Linked DNA regions of Cereibacter sphaeroides 2.4.1. The protein of the gene in region 3 interacts with the protein of the main gene of each other region in a pairwise test. Links are inferred from orthologs where the notes say so. Each region holds a gene or a part of one and is shown on either strand. Other genes may lie near its edges. The genes, in order: RSP_RS20295, eno and rpe.

What was found.
Region 1: the proteins of rpe (region 3) and RSP_RS20295 interact in binary tests that used the Escherichia coli proteins (3 or more experiments, as listed by UniProt). The link is inferred for Cereibacter sphaeroides 2.4.1 from one-to-one orthologs.
Region 2: the proteins of rpe (region 3) and eno interact in binary tests that used the Escherichia coli proteins (3 or more experiments, as listed by UniProt). The link is inferred for Cereibacter sphaeroides 2.4.1 from one-to-one orthologs.

Annotation. Positions count from the first base shown.
Region 1 is NC_007488.2:104,099-111,258, forward strand. The notes cover bases 1,650-4,649. They hold RSP_RS20295 (fructoselysine 6-kinase), read right to left. Parts: upstream 3,579-4,649; coding sequence 2,721-3,578; downstream 1,650-2,720. Other genes in these bases: RSP_RS20290 (NAD(P)/FAD-dependent oxidoreductase), read right to left, coding at 1,650-2,719; RSP_RS20300 (sugar phosphate isomerase/epimerase family protein), read right to left, coding at 3,575-4,432; RSP_RS20305 (carbohydrate ABC transporter permease), read right to left, coding at 4,429-4,649. In the rest of the region: RSP_RS20280 (GntR family transcriptional regulator), read left to right, coding at 1-146; RSP_RS20285 (ABC transporter ATP-binding protein), read right to left, coding at 127-1,248; more of RSP_RS20290, read right to left, coding at 1,307-1,649; more of RSP_RS20305, read right to left, coding at 4,650-5,274; RSP_RS20310 (carbohydrate ABC transporter permease), read right to left, coding at 5,271-6,236; RSP_RS20315 (ABC transporter substrate-binding protein), read right to left, coding at 6,236-7,160. UniProt on the Escherichia coli protein: Catalyzes the ATP-dependent phosphorylation of fructoselysine to fructoselysine 6-phosphate. Functions in a fructoselysine degradation pathway that allows E.coli to grow on fructoselysine or psicoselysine.
Region 2 is NC_007493.2:1,132,367-1,139,368, forward strand. Bases 15-2,856 are described here. They hold eno (phosphopyruvate hydratase), read right to left. Parts: upstream 2,154-2,856; coding sequence 876-2,153; downstream 15-875. Other genes in these bases: RSP_RS05540 (cupin domain-containing protein), read right to left, coding at 15-406; RSP_RS05545 (lasso RiPP family leader peptide-containing protein), read left to right, coding at 629-805; RSP_RS05555 (DMT family transporter), read right to left, coding at 2,188-2,856. In the rest of the region: more of RSP_RS05540, read right to left, coding at 1-14; more of RSP_RS05555, read right to left, coding at 2,857-3,072; RSP_RS05560 (Fur family transcriptional regulator), read right to left, coding at 3,137-3,550; RSP_RS05565 (vitamin B12-dependent ribonucleotide reductase), read left to right, coding at 4,132-7,002. UniProt on the Escherichia coli protein: Catalyzes the reversible conversion of 2-phosphoglycerate (2-PG) into phosphoenolpyruvate (PEP). It is essential for the degradation of carbohydrates via glycolysis.
Region 3 is NC_007493.2:1,435,486-1,442,586, reverse strand. The notes cover bases 3,785-6,725. They hold rpe (ribulose-phosphate 3-epimerase), read right to left. Parts: upstream 5,640-6,725; coding sequence 4,929-5,639; downstream 3,785-4,928. Other genes in these bases: RSP_RS07020 (ISNCY family transposase), read left to right, coding at 5,866-6,725; RSP_RS07030 (NAD(P)/FAD-dependent oxidoreductase), read left to right, coding at 3,785-4,847. In the rest of the region: RSP_RS07050 (pseudouridine-5'-phosphate glycosidase), read right to left, coding at 1-404; RSP_RS07045 (PfkB family carbohydrate kinase), read right to left, coding at 401-1,288; rpsB (30S ribosomal protein S2), read left to right, coding at 1,537-2,298; tsf (translation elongation factor Ts), read left to right, coding at 2,380-3,276; more of RSP_RS07030, read left to right, coding at 3,663-3,784; more of RSP_RS07020, read left to right, coding at 6,726-7,101. UniProt on the Escherichia coli protein: Catalyzes the reversible epimerization of D-ribulose 5-phosphate to D-xylulose 5-phosphate.

The DNA.
Region 1 (7,160 bases), on a different replicon or contig from region 3:
AGGTGAGCGGGCTGCACGGGCTCGAGGAGTTCGGCCCGGCGCTGCTCATCGAGGAGGTCTGCTACGCGGCCTGCGGCACGCGCGTGATCTATGCGATGGACTATCACCGGGGCTCGGCCTTCTCCTTCAGCTTCGTGCGGAAGTGACCTCCGGCAGGGCGGCCTCGGGGCGCAGGCTGCGCTCGTCCTCCCCGAAGAGGTGCAGGCTCTGGACATCGGCCGTGAGCGCGATGGGGGCGCCGGCCTGCAGGTCGAGAACGCCCGGCAGCTTCGCGATCAGCGGCTCGGCCAGCCCGCGCGCCTCGATATAGGTGAGCTGCACCTCGCCCAGCTGCTCGATGTAGGAGATCCGCCCTTCGAGGAGCGGCGCGCCCTCGGCCAGCCGCAGGTCCTCGGGGCGGATGCCCACCTGCACCGTCCGGCCCGCAAGGCCCGCGTCGAGCGGGAAGGGCGCCCGCAGCCCGCCGCCGGTGGCGAGGTCGAGCCGCGCGCCCTCGGGCCCGATCCGCACCGTGCCCGGGATCACGTTCATCGCAGGCGAGCCGATGAAGCGCGCGACGAAGAGGTTGGCAGGCCGCCGGTAGAGATCGAGCGGCGAGCCCACCTGCTCGATCCGCCCCGCCCGCAGCACCACGATCCGGTCGGCCAGCGTCATGGCCTCGACCTGATCGTGGGTCACATAGATCATCGTGGCCCCCGGCATCGCCTGCTTGAGCTTGGCGATCTCGATCCGCGTCGCCACCCGGAGCGCGGCATCGAGGTTCGAGAGCGGCTCGTCGAACAGGAACACCTTGGGGTCGCGCACGATGGCCCGCCCGATGGCCACCCGCTGGCGCTGCCCGCCCGAGAGCGCGCGGGGATAGCGGTCGAGATAGGGGGCGAGCTGCAGCACCTCGGCCGCGCGGGTGACGCGGCGGGCGATCTCGTCCTTCTTCAGGCCCGCGATCCGCATCCCGAAGGCCATGTTCTCGAACACCGTCATGTGCGGATAGAGCGCGTAGGACTGGAACACCATGGCGATGCCGCGGCGCGAGGGGGCCACCTCGTTCATCCGCTCGCCGTCGATGGCGAATTCGCCCGAGCTGATGTCCTCGAGCCCCGCGATGGCGCGCAGAAGCGTGGATTTCCCGCATCCCGAGGGGCCCACGAAGACGACGAACGAGCCCGAGGGGATGTCGAGGTCGATCCCGTGCAGGACTTCCATCGAGCCATAGGTCTTGCGCACCTGGCGCAGCGTCAGTTCGGCCATCGGCCTGCCCTTCCCTTGTCTGTCCGGCCCGAGGGCGCGGTGGCACCGTTCATGGCCGTCACCGGCCGGGCGTGAGCGACGAGAGCCAGCGCACCAGCGGGCCCGGGCTCCGGTTCTCGATCTCGAGGTCGTTGCGGATGCGGATGGCGCGGCGCACGAGGCGCGCGCCCAGCGTGCGCACCGGCTCCGGCGGCAGCGTCTGGCGGCGCGCAAGACCCACGAGGCCGCTCCGGCTCCAGCGGTCGTCCTGCCCGAGCACGAGGCTTGCGAGGATCCGGCCCGCGACCGGCGTCTGGGCGATGCCGGTGCCGTTGAAGCCCACGCCGAACAGGATGTCGGGCTCGCCCGTGAGCGAGCCGAAGACGGGCAGATGCGCGGCCGAACAGTCGATGGGGCCGGACCAGTCGGCCGCGATCTTCACGCCCCGCAGTTCGGGATAGACGCGGGAGAGCTCGCGCAGATTGTCGGCGCCGCCGTCCGGCCGGCGGTTGAAGGCCGCGCCGAAGCGGTTGCCGTAGGCCACATTCCCGCTGCCGCGCCCGAAGACCACGCGCCCGCCCCTGGTGCGCTGGTAATAGAGCACATGGGCCTGCGCGTCGCAGATCGACTCGCCGCCCGTCCAGCCCAGCCGGTCGAGCGTCTCGGCCACCGGCTCGGTCGCGACGATCTGGCTGTCCACCACATAGAGGTAGCGGGAGAGCTCGGGCAGCGCCGCGGCCCAGGCGTTCGAGGCGATCACCACCTTGCCCGCCTGAAGCGTGCCGCCCGGCGTCTGCAGCCGGCAGGGCCTGCCCGACACGATCTCGGACACGGGGCTCCGCTCGTGAATCGCGACGCCCCGCGACAGCGCCAGCGCCCGCAGCCCGAGGGCGAGCTTCGCGGGCTGCACCGTGCCCGCGCGCGGCTCGACCACGCCCATGTAGGAGGCGCCCGAGCCGGTGCGGCGGCGGATCTCCTCCGCGCCCACGGGCCGCAGCCGGTCGGCCTCGCCCGCCTTGCGGCAAAGATCGGCGGCGGGCTCCCACGCGCCTTCCTGCGCCCGCGCGCTGGCCGTCCAGAGCCAGCCGTCGAGCCGCAGGTCCATGTCGATCGTGCCCGAGGCCTGCAGCTCCGCCAGCTCCTCGATGGCCTCGGCGGTGGCATGGCAGAGCGCCAGCGCCTCCTCGGCGCCGACGAGGCGGGTCAGCAGGTCGAGCTCCGCGAACCAGCTGTGGACCTGCCCGCCGTTCCGCCCCGAGGCGCCCGAGCCGCAGAAATCGGCCTCGAGGATCGTCACGCGCAGCTCGGGCGCCTGCTCCTTCAGGCGCAGCGCCGTCCAGAGGCCGGTGTAACCGCCGCCGACGATGGCCACGTCGCAGGCGGCCTCGCCCGCGAAGGGCGGCGTCGCGGGGCCTGCGCCCAGATCGCGGAGCCAGAAGGAGCGGTCGCCCTCGGGCGCCGCGGCGGGAAGTGCCAGCCTGTAGGACGCCATCTCAGACCTCTCCCGCCGCGATCACCTCGGCATATTTGTCCAGGAGCCACGAGGGGATCGGCAGCAGCGGCTGCGGAAAGCCGCCCTCGTGCAGGCAGGTGTTGGTGGCCGCATCCGCCGCCCCGCGCAGGGCCTCGGCATCGGCGCGGCGCTCGATGGCCCAGAGCGCGATGAAGCGCGCGATGAAGCTGTCGCCCGCGCCGCAGGTGTCCACCACCTCGACCCGCCGCGCGCGAACGGGCGTGACGGTGCCGCCCGCCTCGAGGAAGGCACCGCGGCTGCCGCAGGTCACGACGGTGGCCTGCGCGCCGCGCTCGCGGAAGCGGGCGAGCAGCGGCTCGACCCGCTCGGACGGATCCTCGGGCCCCGAGGCGAAGACGAGCGGCACGCCCTCGAGATCGAGGAGATCGTGATGCGTCGAGACATCGACCGAAAAGCGCGCGCCGTCGCGGACGAGGGCGCGCACCAGTTCGGGTGCGCTGTGGGTGCCCAGATGCACCCAGTCGGCGGCCCGCAGCGCCGCGTAACGCGCGCCCTCGGGCACATAGCCCAGCCCCACGCCCAGATCCTCGAGCAGGAAGCGCCGGTCGCCGTCGCGTTCGAGGAGAAGCGTGACGGCGGTGCTGCCCGGGCGCACCTCGCAATCGTCGGGATCGAGCCCCGCGCGGCAGAGGGCGGTGCGGACCACATCGCCCTCGGGGTCGGGGCCGACAAGGCCGAAGTAGCGCGTCTTCAGGCCCGCGCGCATCCATTGCACCGCCACGTTGAGGGCATTGCCCCCCACCGCCATGCGGTCCTTCGACAGATAGACATCGAGACAATTGTCGCCCACGGCGATCAGGGTCGGGCTGCGGCTCATGGGCGGGCCTCCACGGGATCGAGATGCGGCGCGAGCGCCGTGAGATGGCGGGTCCAGGCCGCCACCGGATCGAGGGCATAGGAACCGTCGCCGAAGGGCTCGAAGGAGAGCGCGCCGCGATAGCCCGCCGCCGCGAGATCGGCGAGGATCCGGGCGAGCGGCAGCGTGCCCTCGCCCCAGACGAGATGGCCCGCCGGGCGGCCATCCACGAGATGCACATGGGCGAGCCTGTCGCCGAAGAGGCGCGCGTAATCGGCCACGCTGTCGCCCGCGCAGGCCATGGCGACCGTGTCGAGCACCACATCCACCGTGTCCGCGCCCACCATCTCCAGCAGGCGCGCCGTATCGGCGGCGCTGTGGGCGATGTTGCTCTCCACCCGCTGGAGCGGCTCGAGCAGGCAGCGGAGCCCGAGGCCCGCCGCATGGCCCGCGATCAGGCGCAGCGCCTCGGCCGAGCGGTCCCAGGCGCGCGCGGCGGGCTCGCTCTCGTAGCCGCGGCCGGGGGTCAGGAACAGGTGCCGCGCGCCCAGCTCGGCCGCGATGTCGGCCGCGCGGCGGAAGCGGTCGATGCTGGCCGCGCGGAAGGCATCGTCGCCCGAGGCGATGTTGATCGGATAGACCACCTGCTCGGGCGTGAGGCAGCGCACCGACAGGCCCTCGCCCGACAGCACGCATTTCACCTCCGCCACGTCGCGGTCGGTCGAGTGGAAGAGGTCGAGATGCGGCGCCACGCCCCAGAGCTCGATCTCGGTGAAGCCGAAGCCGCGCATCCGGCGCGCCACCTCGGCCAGCGGGAAGTGCTGGAAGGCGAAGTTCGCGCCGATCGACTGGCGGGCGGAGAGACGGGCGCTCATTTCGCCATCCCTTCGGTCAGGCCGCGGATGAAGTATCGCTGGGTCAGGAAGAAGATGATGACGATGGGCAGCGCCGAGAGCGTCATGGCGGCGAAGACCTGCGCGAAGTCGGTGCCCTGCTTCGACATCAGCGAGGTGAGGCCCACGGGCAGCGTCTGCACGCCGGGACTGTTGGTGAAGATCATGGCGAAGAGATATTCGTTCCAGGCAAAGAGGATATGGAGCACGACGCAGGAGACGACGATCGGCCGGCAGAGCGGCAGGATGATCCTGCGGTAGATCTGGCCGGGGCTTGCGCCGTCCATCATGGCGGCCTCGTCGAGGTCGCGCGGCAGGTCGAGCATGTAGGCGCGGATCAGGAAGGTGGTGAAGGGCACGCGGAAGGCGGTGTAGAGGATGATGAGCGCCCAGTGCGTGTCGTAGAGCCCGAGCGACTGGAGCATCCGCACCAGCGGCACGAGGGCGACGGTCGGGCTCAGCATCATGCCGCCGAGGACGAAGGCGGTGATGAGGGGCTTTGCCGGCATCGCCGTCCGCGTGAGCCCATAGGCCGCGCGCGCCGAGATCAGCACGGTCGCCACCGTCGAGACCAGCGTGACGAGGAGGCTCGAGACCATGTAGCCCTGCACCCCGCGCCAGGCCGAGAAGTAGTTCTCGAGCGACCAGTCCTGCGGCAGGGCGAAGGGCTGGTCGAAGATCTGGCTGTTCGACTTGAAGCCGCCGAGCCCCATCCAGAGCAGCGGATAAAGCACGACGACGCCCACGGCGAGGAGGAAGGCCCAGAGGAAGGCCTGCCCCATCACGGGCCAGAAGCCGCGGGCGGAGTGGGTCGCGCCGCTCATGCGAGGACCCTCCGCCGCCGGGTGTACCAGAGCTGCAGGATGCCCGTGAGCATCGTCACCGCGAAGACGACCGAACCGATGGCCGCGGCATAGCCCATGTCGTTCTGGTTGAAGCCCTGCTCGTAGAGCCATGTGCCCAGCACCTGGCTCGAATTGTTCGGCCCGCCGCCGGTCATGACCATGACCTCGTTGAAGACCTGAAAGGCGCCGGTCACGGTCACGATGATCATCATGCCGGTCATCTCGCGCGTGAGGGGGAAGGTGATGCTCCAGAGCTGGCGGAGCGGGCCCGCCCCGTCCATCCGCGCCGCGTCGTAAAGCTCCTGCGGGATCTTCTGGATCGCGATGGTGAAGAGGAGCGTCGAATAGCCGAAGCCCTGCCACTGGCTCATGGCGATGATGGCATAGATCGCCGTCCGCGGATCGCCGAGCCAGACATGCGACCATTCCTGCAGGTTCAGGGCCTTCAGCAGCCCGTCGAGGATGCCGATGTCGGGCTGATAGATGAAATAGAAGAGGAGCCCGGTGACGGTCGTCGAGATGGCCGAGGGCACGAAATAGAGCGCCCGCCAGAAGTTGCGCCAGCGTTCCGAGGACAGGCCCTCGACGATGGCGGCGAGGCAGAAGGCCGCGAAGACCTGGAAGAGGATGGAGAGCACCGCATAGGCGCCGTTGTTCCAGAGCGCGCGGCCCACCACCGGGTCCTGCGTGAGCCTGCGGTAATTGTCGAGCCCGACCTGCGTCACCTCGCCGGTGAAGATGTCCTGGTTCGTGGTGCTGACGAAGAAGTTGTTGACGATCGGGTAATAGACGAACCAGCCCACAAGGACGAGCGCCACGACGATCCAGCGCAGCGCCAGCAGCCGGGAGAGGAGGGGGCGCAGCCGCGGCCCCCTCCCTGCCCCGTGGGCGGGGCCGCTGAGGGCGACCCCGCTCTTTCCGATGTCCGCGGACAAGCTCATCACTTGGCCGCGGCGGCGGCCGCACGGACTTCGGCCACGACCTCCTCGGCCGTGAGGTTGCCGCCCGCGAAGGCCTGCAGGTTCGACAGCCACGCCGCGGCGACGCGCGGATGGTTCACCGTATCCAGCCACTGCATCAGGTAGGAGGCCTCGGCGATATCCTCGAGGCCGCCCACCACGGCCGGGCTCATCTGCGCCGGATCCGCGCCGCCCACCACGGCGCTCGGCTGGCCGTAGGGCGGGGCCGACAGCACCTTCGCATTGGCCTGACTCGTCACGAACTTCATGAAATCGAGCGCGAGCGGCACATTCTCGGAGGCCGAGGAGATCATGTAGCCCTCGGGCGCGCCTTCGAGCGCCTTCGGATCGCCCTTGGCATCCTTCGGCGCCGGCAGCGGGAAGAAGCCGAACTCCTCGGGCTTGAGCTTGGTCTTGTCCGAGGCCGAATTGTCGAACTCGATGATCTCCTGATAATACATCGCCGACTTGCCGTCGCTCAGCTCCTGGATCGCATTCTGATAGGAGATGCCGTTCATGCCCGCGCCGATGGTGCAGCGGTCGGCGATGGCCTTGAACTGCTCGAGCGAGGCGACATAGCCCGGGTCTTCATAGTCCGCGGTCGCCGGGTCGAAATCGCGCTCCAGCACGTCCTTCGGCACGTTGTAGGCCAGCAGCTGGCCGAGATAATGGACGGCGACCCAGGGCTCCTTGTTGCCGATCGAGATCGGCGTGATGCCCGCCTCCTTGATCGTGTCGCAGGCCGCCAGCATGTCCTCGAGCGTCTCGGGCTCCGACAGGCCCAGCTTCTCGAAGATGGGCTTGCTGTAGCCCATGAATTTCGCATCGAGATAGAGCGGGATGCCATAATGCTTGCCGTCGTAGACGAAGGCATCGACCGCGGCCGGGGCGAAGGTCTTGCCCCAG
Region 2 (7,002 bases), 300 kb from region 3 along the record:
CGAACCCTTCCGGCGCCAGCTCGAAGCCCTCGAAGCGGAAGCCGGGGCTGACGGTGCAGCCGACGAGGCTCCAGTCGCCTGTCGAGCGCGCGGCCTGCCAGTGGTGGGGCGGCACGATCCCCTGCGGGCTCTCGCCCGCGAGCACGTCCGGCCCGAGCCGGATCTCGCGCGCCGGTCCCGCGCCGTCGGCGGCCACCGACAGGATGAGCGGTGCGCCGGCATGGAAGTGCCAGATCTCGGTCGCATCGATCCGGTGCCAGTGCGACCGCTCGCCGGCCTTCAGGAGGAACAGGATCGCCGTCCCGGGCGGGCGCCCCTCGGCCGGGGCCCGCCAGGTCTCGCGATACCAGCCGCCTTCCGGGTGACGGGCGAGCCCGAGGCGGGCGATGATCCGGTCTGCATCCATGCTCTCTCTCCGACGCGCCGTTGCGGCGCCAGTCTGGCGCAGGGGCCGCGGGCTGCAAGCCCGCTCTGCGCCGGATTGCGCGCTTCGGTTGAGGGGCCTTGAGGGAGGAGGTTGTATTCTCCTCCACCCCCCTCGTCAAAGCGGCCCAACCCGTTGTCAGATATGGCCCTTCGGCCAAATTCGATCCGGCCGGAGACCCATCCGACACAGGGGAGACGAGATTTGGACAAGGCAATCACCACCGCCGACTGCGCCTACGAGGCGCCGGTCCTGCGCGTTCACGGCACACTCGAGGAAATGACCCACGGCCGCGGCCATGGCGGCTTCGGCGGGGGCTGGGGCTGGGGCGGCGGCCGTCCGCACCGCCCGCACGATCCCTGCGACTACACCTTCTCCTGATCGCCCGCGCGGCAGGCAAAAGGCCCGGACGCATGCGCGTCCGGGCCTTCGCATGTCCGGGGCCCGGGCCTCAGACCTTCAGGATCGAGCGGCCGGCATATTCCGCCACTTCGCCCAGCATTTCCTCGATGCGGATCAGCTGGTTGTATTTCGCCAGACGGTCCGAGCGCGACAGCGAGCCGGTCTTGATCTGGCCGCAGTTGGTGGCGACGGCGAGATCGGCGATGGTCGCATCCTCGGTCTCGCCCGAGCGGTGCGACATGACGTTGGTATAGCGCGCGCGGTGGGCCATATCGACGGCCATCAGCGTCTCGGTCAGCGAGCCGATCTGGTTCACCTTGACCAGCATCGAGTTCGCGACGCCCGCCTTGATGCCCTGTTCGAGACGCTTGGGGTTGGTCACGAAGAGGTCGTCGCCCACCAGCTGCACCTTGGCGCCGAGCTTGTCGGTCAGCAGTTTCCAGCCCTCCCAGTCGTCCTCGGCGCAGCCGTCCTCGATCGAGATGATCGGATAGTCGGCGCAGAGGGCGGCGAGATAATCCACGTTCTCGGCCGAGGTCAGCGACTTGCCCTCGCCCTTCATCTCGTATTTGCCGCCCTTGAAATATTCGGTCGAGGCGCAGTCGAGTGCGAGGTAGATGTCTTCGCCCGGCTTGTAGCCCGCCTTCTCGATCGAGCGCAGGATGTAGTCCAGCGCCTCGCGGGTCGAGGAGATGTTCGGCGCAAAGCCGCCCTCGTCGCCGATGCCGGTGTTGAAGCCGCCCGCGGCGAGCTCCTTCTTCAGCGTGTGGAACACTTCCGAGCCCATGCGGATCGCCTCGCGCACATTCTGCGCGGCCACCGGCATGATCATGAATTCCTGGATGTCGATCGGGTTGTCGGCATGTTCGCCGCCGTTGATGATGTTCATCATCGGCACCGGCAGGACGCGCGCGGACGAGCCGCCCACATAGCGGAAGAGCGGCTGGTTGGTGAATTCGGCCGCGGCCTTGGCCACCGCCAGCGAGACGCCGAGGATCGCGTTCGCGCCGAGGCGGCCCTTGTTCGGCGTGCCGTCCATCTCGATCATGGTGCGGTCGATGCCGACCTGTTCGGTCGCATCGAAGCCCACCAGCATCTCGGCGATCTCGCCGTTGACAGCCGCAACCGCCTCGAGCACGCCCTTGCCCATGTAGCGCGACTTGTCGCCGTCGCGCTTCTCGACGGCCTCGTGCGCGCCGGTCGAGGCGCCCGAGGGCACGGCGGCGCGGCCGAAGGCGCCGCTTTCCAGCGTGACGTCCACCTCGACGGTGGGGTTGCCGCGGCTGTCGAGGATCTCGCGGGCGTGGATGTCGATGATCGTGCTCATGGGTCGTCCCTGGTTGCCGAGGTTCGCGCGCTTCTTACTCCGCGGCAGCCCGCATGGAAAGACGGCGAAGCCGCTGCTCGCGCATGAAGCTGTAGAGGCCCGAGCCGATGATGAGCGCGGCGCCGGCCAGCATCCAGCCGTCGGGCCGCTCGTGGAAGACGAGGAAACCGATCAGCATGGCAAAGACGAGGCGCGAGTAGCGGAAGGGCACGATGGCCGAGACATCGCCCACCCGGGTGGCGAGGATCAGCGTCCAGTAGCCCACGAAGCTGAAGCTGACCGCGCCCAGAAGAAGGGCCGCCTGTCCCGGTGTGGGCCAGGTGGCGCCGCCGCCCACGGCCAGCATCATGGCCCCCAGAACTGCCACGGTGAGAAAGGCCCAGGCGCCTACCTGCATGGTCGAGGTCGAGGGCGCCACCCGCCGCGTCGCGAGGTCGCGGATGGCGAGGCCCGCCACCCCCAGCACCGCCCAGAGCGAGGCCGTGTCGAACCCGTCGAGCCCCGGCCGGATCACGACGATCACGCCCACGAAGCCCACGGCGATGGCGCTCCAGCGCCGCCAGCCCACGCGCTCGCCGAGAAAGAGCGCGGCCCCGAAGGTCACGACGAGGGGCGCGGCCTGCAGGATGGCAGACACCGAGGAAAGCTGCCCGAGCGTGAGCGCGGTCACGAAGCCCGCCGTGCCCACCATCTCGCCGCCGTTCCGCCAGAGGATCGGCCCCGCCAGCGCCTCGCGCGAGAGCACGGCCTTGCCCTCGCGGCGGGCGAGCGCCCAGAAGAGGGGCGCGGCGAAGAGGCCGAGGAGCATGAGGATCTGCCCCGTCGGCATGTTCGCCGCGGCGAGTTTCACGAACATGTCCTCCATGGCGAAGCCGGCCATCGACACGACCATCATCACGATGCCGCGCAAGTTTTCCATGTCTGTCCCAATCTTGGGGAGCCTGTCCCCGGATGCGAGCGAAGGGCCGCCCTGATGTCGGGCGTCAGCCCTTCCGGACGGGCCGGCCGAACAGTTCGAACCGGTGGCCCACCAGCCGGTAGCCCAGCCGGGCCGCGATCTTCTCCTGCAGAGCCTCGATCTCGGGATCGACGAACTCGATCACCTCGCCCGTGGTCACATCGATCAGATGGTCGTGGTGGTCGCGCTCGGCGTCCTCGTAGCGCGAGCGCCCGTCGCCGAACTCGAGCCGCTCAAGGATGCCCGCCTCCTCGAAGAGCTTGACCGTGCGGTAGACCGTGGCGATCGAGATCCGCGGATCCACGGCCGAGGCGCGGGCGTGCAGTTCCTCGACATCGGGATGGTCGGCGGATTCGCCGATCACGCGCGCGATGGTGCGGCGCTGTTCGGTCATGCGCAGGCCCTTGGCCTCGCAGCGGGAAATGATCGAATCCTGCATGTGGATCTCCGGTATCGCGGGCCGGTTTCAGGGCAGGTCTAAGCGATCACCGCGGCCTGGGCCAGACCTTTCCGAAGCGCCGCGGGCCGGGGAATCGCCCTGCCGCCAGGATGCCTTGAGGGCCCGTGCGCGTTGTGCGGATGCCACCTGAAAGATTCGCCTTTTCCGCGACTTGCGGAGCCGCGACTCGGCGCGGGGCCGTTCTTCCCCATTTTGCACCATCCGTGCAAGCGCCCGTCCCGGCGAGGCTTTGGGCGCTTGTCCGCCAGACCGCCCGCACTTGTCCACACAGATACCCACAGCCTTTCGGATGATACCACCCATGGAGCCAGATGCCCCGTCAAGCACATTATCTTGGGGGTAGGCCGAAGAATCGCGTTGCCACCCTGTAGGGTTTGAGACAATTTGAGTGAGCAGCGCGGCCGGCCACACCTCGTGGCGGCGGGCGCGGATGAACCACCGACACATGCCCGATCGACGGGCCGATCCAGCTCGCCTGCGCGGGCCGGTCCGGCTTTGCGCGACCGGCGCACGAGATCAACCAGGGGCTCACGGCCCCCGAGGCACAACGGAGAGGCGAGATGAAGATCGAGCGGAAGTTCACCACGGCGGAGGGCGGCGCCTATGGCGGCGTCGGCTTCACCACGACGGTGTCCGAGATCCGGAACCCCGACGGCACCGTGGTCTTCCGCAACGAGAGCGTCGAGGTGCCCGAGGGCTGGAGCCAGGTGGCTTCGGACGTGCTGGCCCAGAAATACTTCCGCAAGGCGGGCGTGCCTGCCCGCCTCAAGCGCGTGAAGGAGAAGGGGGTCCCGGACTTCCTGTGGCGCTCGGTGCCCGACGAGGCGGAGCTGGCGAAGCTGCCCGAAGAGGAGCGGTTCGTCGGCGAGACCTCGGCCCGGCAGGTGTTCGACCGTCTGGCCGGCGCCTGGGCCTACTGGGGCTGGAAGGGCGGCTATTTCTCGACCGAGGCCGATGCGCGCGCCTATTACGACGAGATGCGCCACATGCTGGCCCGGCAGATGGCCGCGCCGAACTCGCCGCAATGGTTCAACACCGGCCTTCACTGGGCCTATGGCATCGATGGCCCGTCGCAGGGCCACTTCTATGTCGATCACGCGACCGGCAAACTCCAGAAGTCGGACAGCGCCTACGAACATCCCCAGCCGCACGCCTGCTTCATTCAGTCGGTGCAGGACGACCTCGTGAACGAGGGCGGGATCATGGATCTCTGGGTGCGCGAGGCCCGGCTGTTCAAATACGGCTCGGGCACCGGCACCAACTTCTCGAGCCTGCGCGGCGAGGGCGAGAAGCTCTCGGGCGGCGGCAAGTCCTCGGGCCTCATGGGGTTCCTGAAGATCGGCGACCGTGCGGCGGGCGCGATCAAGTCGGGCGGCACCACGCGCCGCGCGGCCAAGATGGTGATCTGCGACATGGATCACCCCGACATCGAGCAGTTCATCAACTGGAAAGTCATCGAGGAACAGAAGGTCGCCTCTCTGGTCGCCGGTTCGAAGCAGCATGAAGCGAAGCTGAACGACATCTTCGCCGCCATCCGCAGCTTCGACGGCTCGATCGAGGGAGCGACCGACCCGGCCGGAAACGCAGGCCTCAAGACCGCGATCCGCGCCGCCAAAAAGGCCATGATCCCCGAAACCTACATCAACCGCGTGCTGCAGTATGCGCGGCAGGGCTTCTCCTCGATCGAATTCCCGACCTACGATACCGATTGGGATTCCGAGGCCTACACGACCGTCTCGGGCCAGAATTCGAACAACTCGGTCCGCGTGACCGATGCCTTCCTGCAGGCGGTCAAGGACGACGCCGACTGGGCGCTCGTCCGGCGCACCGACGGCAAGGTCGCCAAGACCATCAAGGCGCGCGAGCTCTGGGATCAGGTGGGCCATGCCGCCTGGGCCTGCGCCGACCCAGGCATCCAGTTCCACGACACGGTCAACGCCTGGCACACCTGCCCCGAGGACGGGCAGATCCGCGGCTCGAACCCGTGCTCGGAATACATGTTCCTCGATGACACGGCCTGCAACTTGGCCTCGATGAACCTGCTCACCTTCTTCGAGGCCGGCCGCTTCGATGCCGAGGGCTATGTCCACGCCACGCGGCTCTGGACGGTCACGCTCGAGATCTCGGTGATGATGGCGCAGTTCCCCTCGAAGGAGATCGCGCAGCTTTCCTACGACTTCCGCACGCTGGGTCTGGGCTACGCCAACATCGGCGGGCTGCTGATGAACATGGGGCTGGGCTACGATTCCAGCGAGGGCCGGGCGCTCTGCGGCGCGCTCTCGGCGATCATGACCGGCGTGGCCTATGCCACCTCGGCCGAGATGGCAGGCGAGCTCGGCGCCTTTTCGGGCTACGAGCGCAACGCGGGCCACATGCTGCGCGTCATCCGCAACCACCGGACCGCCGCCCACGGCCACACGACCGGCTACGAGGGCGTCAACGTGAGCCCGGTCGCGCTCGATCAGGTGAACTGCCCCGATCCGCGTCTCGTGGCGCTGGCCAAATCCTCCTGGGACGAGGCGCTGCGGCTCGGCGAGGCGCATGGCTACCGCAACGCGCAGGTGACGGTGATCGCGCCCACGGGCACCATCGGTCTCGTGATGGACTGCGACACCACCGGCATCGAGCCCGACTTCGCGCTGGTGAAGTTCAAGAAGCTCGCGGGCGGCGGCTACTTCAAGATCATCAACCGCTCGGTGCCCGCGGCGCTCGAGACGCTGGGCTACGCTTCGGCGCAGATCTCGCAGATCGTGGCCTATGCGGTGGGCCACGGCACGCTCGCCAACTGCCCGACGATCAGCCATTCGGCGCTGGTGGGCCATGGCTTCGGCGCCCGCGAGATCGAGAAGATCGAGGCCGCGCTGCCCTCGGCCTTCGACATCCGCTTCGTCTTCAACCAGTGGACGCTGGGCGAGGATTTCTGCAAGGGCGCGCTCGGCATCCCGGCCGACAAGCTCGCCGACCCGACCTTCGACCTGCTGCGCCATCTGGGCTTCACGCGGGCGCAGATCGAGGCCGCCAACGACCATGTGTGCGGGACCATGACGCTCGAGGGCGCGCCGCATCTGAAGGCCGAGCATCTGCCGGTGTTCGACTGCGCCAATCCCTGCGGCAAGAAGGGCAAGCGCTACCTCTCGGTCGAGAGCCACATCCACATGATGGCCGCGGCCCAGAGCTTCATCTCGGGCGCGATCTCGAAGACGATCAACATGCCGAACTCGGCCACCATCGCCGAGACGCTGGCGGCCTACGAGCTGTCGCACTCGCTGGGGATCAAGGCCAACGCGCTCTACCGCGACGGATCGAAACTGAGCCAACCGCTCGCATCGGCGCTGGTCGAGGACGATGAGGAGGCCGAGGAGATCCTCGCCACCGGCACGCCTCAGGAAAAGGCCATCGTGCTGGCCGAGAAGATCGTCGAGAAGGTGATC
Region 3 (7,101 bases):
GTCTCGGCGCCCCGGTGCACCCCGCCGATGCCGCCGGTGGCGAAGACCGAGATCCCGGCGAGGTTGGCTGCGATCATGGTGGCCGCGACCGTGGTCGAGCCCATGGCGCCGGTGGCGAGGCAGGTGGCGAGATCCGCCCGCGACAGTTTCTGCACCTCCTCGGCGCGCGCCAGCCGCTCGAGCTCGGCCTCGCCCAGACCCACGCGGATCTGGCCGTCCATCACGGCGATGGTGGCGGGGACGCCGCCCGCGGCACGGACGGTGGCCTCGACCTCGCGCGCGGTGTCCACATTCTGCGGATAGGGCATCCCGTGGGTGATGATGGTCGATTCGAGGGCCACGACGGGTTGCCCGGTGAGCAGGGCCTCGGCGATTTCCCGGTCGAGTGCGAGCGGTGCATTCATGAGATGACGTCTCCTGACACAAGGGCTGCCGCGGCGGCGAGCGCGGCGGCCAGGGCGGCCTCCCGCCCGGCGCCGCGATGTTCGGCCGCGAGATGGGCGGCGAGGAAGGCATCGCCCGCGCCGGTCGCCCGGCGACAGGGAACGGCGGGCGGACAGGCCTGCAGAAGGCCGCGCCGGGCGCAGCCGTCGGTGGCGGGCAGGGCGCCGTCGGTGACGAGGACGCGCGCCACGCCCCGCGCGAGCAGCGCCTCGGCGGCGGCGAGCGAGGTGGGAAAGTCCGCGCCGCAGATCGTGGCGGCCTCGGCGCGGTTGAGTTGCAGCACCGCGCCCGGATGCGCCAGAAGCGGGGCCAGCCGCGGAGCCTTGGCAGGGCTCGCCGGCGCGAGGCGCAGATCCGCGCGGGCGAGGAGCCCGGAGGCGGCAAGCCCGCGCAGGACAGGCTCGGGCAGGTTGCCGTCGATCACCAATGTGCCGGCGAAGGGCAGGGCCTCCGTGGCGAGGCGTCCGTCGCGCAGTGGTTCCAGCACCGCCTCGCCCGCCTCCTCGAGCGCGCGGGCATCGGCCACGGCGCCCACCAGCGCCCCTTCGGCCTCGAGCGCGAGATAGAGATCGGTGGCGCCCCCGCGATGCAGGAAGCGCATGTCGAGCCCGAGCGCCATGCCCGCCCGCACCAGCCCCTCGCCCTCGGCATCCGTGCCGACCGTGGCAAGAAGCGCCACAGTGAGCCCCTCGCGCGCCAGCGCCTGCGCGATGTTGAAGGCCACGCCCCCCGGCATCCGCGAGACGCGGCCCGGCAGGTCGGCCCCGGCCGGCATCGGATCGGCCGTATGGCCGATCAGGTCCCACTGGACCGCGCCGATGCAGAGGATCGCGGGAATGCTCATGCAGGTTTGATGCCCCGTCGCGCGCCCTTGGGCAAGCGCCGTGCCGGGGCGGCAGGGGGGTCAGGCTGCCGCACGCCGGCCTTTTCCGGCCCTCCGGGGCCACGGCTCTTGCAATCGCCGGACGGGGAGGATAAAGCGCGCCCACTTCACAGGCGAAGTCCGGGCTTTCGGGGGAGACATCCCCGCAGGTCCACCGGTTGGGGGCACACCCTCTACAAGGCTTCGCCGAGGCGCAAACCGGAAAGGACATGGACATGGCGCTCCCCGAGTTTTCCATGCGTCAGCTGCTTGAAGCTGGCGTTCACTACGGCCACCAGACCGCTCGCTGGAACCCGAAGATGGCGGAGTTCATCTACGGCGACCGCAACGGCATCCATATCGTCGACCTGACGCAGACGGTCCCGATGCTGGACCAGGCGCTCAAGGTCGTGCGCGACACCGTGGCCAAGGGCGGCCGCATCCTCTTCGTCGGCACCAAGCGTCAGGCCCAGAAGCCGATCGCCGAAGCCGCCGAGAAATGCGCGCAGCACTACATGAACCACCGCTGGCTGGGCGGCACGCTCACCAACTGGAAGACCGTCTCGCAGTCGATCCAGCGCCTGAAGCAGCTCGACGAGGTTCTGGCCACCGGCGCCGAGGGCCTGACCAAGAAAGAGCGGCTGAACATGGAGCGCGAGCAGCAGAAGCTGCAGGCCTCGCTCGGCGGCATCCGCGAGATGGGCGGCACCCCGGACCTGCTCTTCATCATCGACGTGGGCAAGGAAGACCTCGCCATCGCCGAAGCGCAGAAGCTGGGCATCCCGGTCGTGGCCGTGGTCGATACCAACAACTCGCCCAAGGGCGTGGACTATGTGATCCCGGGCAACGACGACGCGGCCCGTGCCATCGCGCTCTACTGTGACCTCGTGTCGCGGGCGGCGCTCGACGGCATGAGCGCCCAGATGGGTGCTGCCGGCATCGACCTCGGCGCGCTCGACGTGGCCCCCGAGGAAGAGACGCTCGAGGCCTGATCGGCCGCCCGTCGCAATCCCGTTACCGGACGGGGGTAACTCCCCGCCCGGTCTTTGGCAATTCACTGAGGAGAGCCGTAAATGGCAATCACCGCCCAGATGGTGAAGGAACTGCGCGAGTCGACCGGCGCAGGCATGATGGACGCGAAGAAGGCCCTGACCGAGACCGACGGCGACATGGAAGCCGCCGTGGACTGGCTGCGCACGAAGGGCCTCGCGAAGGCGGCGAAGAAGGCCGGCCGCACCGCGGCCGAGGGCCTCGTCGGCGTCTGTGTCGACGGCGGCACCGGCGTGGCGGTCGAGGTGAACTCCGAGACCGACTTCGTGGCCAAGAACGCCGACTTCCAGTCGATGGTCACGGGCTTCACCAAGGCCGCGCTCACCGTGGACGACATCGAGGCGCTGAAGGCCGCCGACATGGGCGGCAAGACCGTCGAGACCACGCTGCAGGAAACGATCGCCGTCATCGGCGAGAACATGACGCTGCGCCGGATGGCGAAGATCTCGGGCGATTCGGTTGCGGCCTACGTCCACAACGCCGCTGCTGACGGGCTGGGCAAGATCGGCGTGCTCGTCGCCGTGAAAGGTGCCGACAACGGCATCGCCAAGCAGGTCGCCATGCATATCGCGGCCACCAACCCGATGGCCCTCTCGGAAGCCGACCTCGACCCGACCGTGGTCGAGCGCGAGCGCACCGTGCAGACCCAGAAGGCGCTGGAAGAGAACGCGGCCTCGGCCAAGCCGAAGCCCGATGCGGTGATCGAGAACAACATCATCCCGGGCCGGATGAAGAAGTTCCTCGAAGAGAACACGCTGCTCGGCCAGAAGTTCGTCATCAATCCCGACCTGACCGTGGCGGAAGCCGCCAAGCAGGCCGGCGTCGAGATCGTGGGCTTCGTGCGCATGGCCGTGGGCGAAGGCATCGAGAAGGAAAAAGAGGATTTCGCGGCCGAGGTCGCCAAGACCCTCGCGGGCTGATTCCTTTCTCCTCGCAGACAGAGCGGCGCGATCCTCCGGGATCGCGCCGTTTTTCTTTGCCATGACCCCTTGGGCTGCGGGTCTTCCGCGCCGCCGGGATGTCACCGCTCTTTCAGGCGTCACGGTTCCTGAAAGGCGGCTCTACCGCATTTCAGGAAACGCACGGCTCCTCAGGCGGCGCAGCCCCTGATCCTCGGCTCTCCCGCATTTCGGGGAGATCCGCGCTTCTTCAGGCGTCCCGGTCCCAGAACCCGACTTCCCTCCGCGTCCGGGCGCGTGCCGCTTTTTCAGGCGCTGCCCTCCCTGAAACAGGGCTCCCGCGCGAGGCCTCTGGCGGGCGCCCGAGCGCTGATCTAGCTTCGCTGCAAAGGGCAGGGGGCAGGGGCATGAGCGGGCGCACGGCGGATGTGGTGGTGATCGGCGGAGCGGTCATGGGCGCCTCGGCCGCCTATTGGCTGACCCGGATGCAGCCGGGCCTGCGGGTGATCGTGGTCGAGCGCGATCCGACCTATGCCCGGGCCTCGACCGCTCTATCCGTGGCCTCGATCCGGATGCAGTTCACGACGCCGGTCAATGTGGCGATCTCGCGCTTCGGAATCGGCTTCATCCGCGACTTCCGCGAAAGCCTGGGCCAGGAGGTGGGGATCCCGTCGCTGGGCCTGACCGAGAACGGCTATCTCTTCCTCGCCTCGACGGCCGAGGGCGCCTCGGTGCTGGCCGAGGTGGCCGCCATGCAGCGCAGCCTCGGCGCCGCGACCGAGATGCTGACGCCCGCAGCGCTCGCCGCGCGCTTCCCCTGGCTCGAGACGGGGGATCTCGTGGCAGGCTCATTCGGGCCGCGCGACGAGGGCTGGTTCGACAATATGGGACTGCTGAACGGCTTCAGGGCCGCGGCGAGGCTGCAGGGGGTGGAGTTCCTGCGCGATGGCGTCGTGGGGCTCGAGCAGGCGCAGGGCAGGGTGCGTGGCGTCCGTCTCGCCTCGGGGGAAACCATAGCCTGTGGGGCCGCGATCAATGCGTCCGGCACCCGCGCGGCGGAAGTCATGCGGATGGCGGGCCTCGATCTGCCGGTCGAGCCGCGCAAGCGCACGGTCTTCGTGATCGATGCGCCGAATGCCCGGCACCCGGATGCGCCGCTTCTGGTCGACCGCGGCTTCTATCTGCGGCCCGAGCGCGGCGGCCAGTGGATCACCGCCACCGTGCCCGAGGCCGACAGTCCCTGCGACCCGCAGGATTTCGAGCCCGATCTGCATCTCTTCGAGGAGGTGATCTGGGAGCAGCTCTACGCCCGCGCGCCTGGCTTCGATGCGGTGAAGGTGGTGCGCCACTGGGTCGGGCATTACGCCTACAACCGCCTCGACCAGAATGCGATCCTCGGACCGCATCCGGCGCTGCCGAACCTCTATCTGATGAACGGTTTTTCCGGGCACGGGCTGCAACAGGCGCCGGCCGTCGGCCGCGGCATCGCCGAGCATCTGCTGACAGGCAGCTGGCAGAGCCTCGATCTGTCCGATCTCTCGGTCGAGCGGGTTCTGGAGGGGCGGCCTTTCCTCGAACGCGCTATTGTCTGAAAGTCGCGTAAGATTGGTAGGTTGCGGGACTTTCCTCCCGGACAGCATGAGGGTCTGCCGCGGTCGGCAGACCCTGAAATCTCACTTTGCCGCAAAGGCCCGACCGAGCGACGCCTCGGCTGCCGCACGGATTGCGCGGATATTGGCGCCGTAGGGCTCGGGATTGTCGACCGAGCCTCCCTTGAAGACGGCCGAGCCCGCCACCAGCACGTCCGCACCGGCCGCGGCCACCAGCGGCGCGGTCTCGGGCGTCACGCCGCCGTCGATCTCGATATGGATCGGCCGGTCGCCGATCATCGCGCGCAGGTCGCGCACCTTGTCCACCTGACTCGCGATGAACTTCTGCCCGCCGAAGCCCGGGTTCACCGTCATGATGCAGACGAGGTCCAGGAGGTCGAGCAGATGGCCTACCGCATCGAGGCCGGTGCCGGGATTGAGCGCGAGGCCCGCCTTGCGGCCGGTGCCGCGGATCGCCTGCAGCGTGCGATGGATGTGCGGGCCGGCCTCGAGATGGGCGGTGATGACATCGGCGCCGGCAGCCGCGAAGGCCTCGATATAGGGATCGACCGGCGCGATCATCAGATGCACGTCCATGACGCCCTTGATGTGCGGCCGGATTGCGGCGCACATCGCCGGACCGAAGGTGAGGTTCGGCACGAAATGGCCGTCCATTACATCGACATGCACCCAGTCGCAGCCCTGGGCCTCGATGGCGCGGCATTCGGCGCCGAAATTGGCGAAATCGGCGGAGAGGATCGAGGGGGCGATCTTGATACGGCGATCGAAGGACATGGCAACGCTCCTTGGGGATGATCCGGCTTACCCCGAGGCGGCGGGCCGCTTCAAGGCGGCCTTAAGTCTCAGCCCGTGCGGGAGTGTTGATATGCGGTCCCGGCACTGTTTAGAATACATAATACAGATTATCCGACTCGCGCATGTAAGCGCAAAGTAGAATTGTCGCATCCAAGCAAAGTAGAACTGTCGCCTCTTCCTGTCGGGACAATGGAGGATCGGCGGCATGGGATGGGTGCTGATGAGCGAGCGCGAACTGAACCGCATCGAGATCCTGTCGAAGGTGCTCGATCGGAGGATGACGACGACGGAAGCCTCGGTTCTGCTGGCGATCGGCCCGCGTCAGGTGCAGCGTCTGCTGCGACGGTTGCGCGAGGACGGCGCGGCGGCAACGCGGCACGGGTTGCGCGGGCGACCGTCGAACCACCGCCTCTCGCCGGGATTGCGGGACCTTGCGCTGGCCCTCGTGCGGGAGACCTACGTCGATTTCGGCCCCACGCTCGCGGCCGAGAAGCTGGCCGAGCGCGACGGCCTGCATGTGTCGCGGGAGACGCTGCGGAAGTGGATGGTCGAGGATGGGCTCTGGCTGTCGCGTCCTCAGCGCCGGAGGTTTCACCAGCCGCGGCTGCGGCGCGAGCACCTGGGCGAACTGGTTCAGATAGACGGGTCCGATCATCATTGGTTCGAGGATCGCGCACCAGCCTGCACGCTGCTCGTGCTCTTCATCGACGACGCGACGAGCCGGCTGATGGAGATGCGCTTCGTGCCCTCCGAGAGCACCTTCGCCTATTTCGCGGCGCTGGAGTGCTACCTGACGCGGCACGGCAGGCCCACGGCTTTCTACTCCGACAAGCATTCGGTCTTCCGCGTGGCGAGGCAGGACGCGCGGACCGGCCATGGCATGACGCAGTTCGGCCGGGCGCTGGCCGAGTTGAACATCGAGATCCTCTGCGCCAACTCCTCGCAGGCCAAGGGCCGGGTCGAGCGGGCGAACCGCACCTTGCAGGACCGGCTGGTCAAGGAGATGCGGCTTGCAGGCATCAGCGACATGGAGGCCGGGAACGCCTTCCTGCCCGGCTTCATCGAGCGGCACAACGCGCAGTTCGCCAGGGTGCCTGCCCGGCCGGACGACCGGCACCGGCCGCTGAACCTGCCCCCGGACCGGCTGGCCGACATCCTGTGCTGGCGCGACCAGCGCTACGTCGGGAACCAGCTCACCTTCACCTACGAGCACCGGCGGATCCTGCTGGAGGAAAGCGACCTCACGCGCGGCATCGTGGGGAAATACGTCGACACCTACGCCTTCCCGGACGGACGTTTTGAAGCTCGATGGAAAGGCATCTCGCTCCCCTACCGCAGCTTCGATCCCGAGCAGCAGCATGTCACCCACGCGGCCATCACCGCGAACAAGCGGCTCAGCGACGTCCTGGCGCTGGCGAGGAGCCTGCAGGAAAGCCAACCC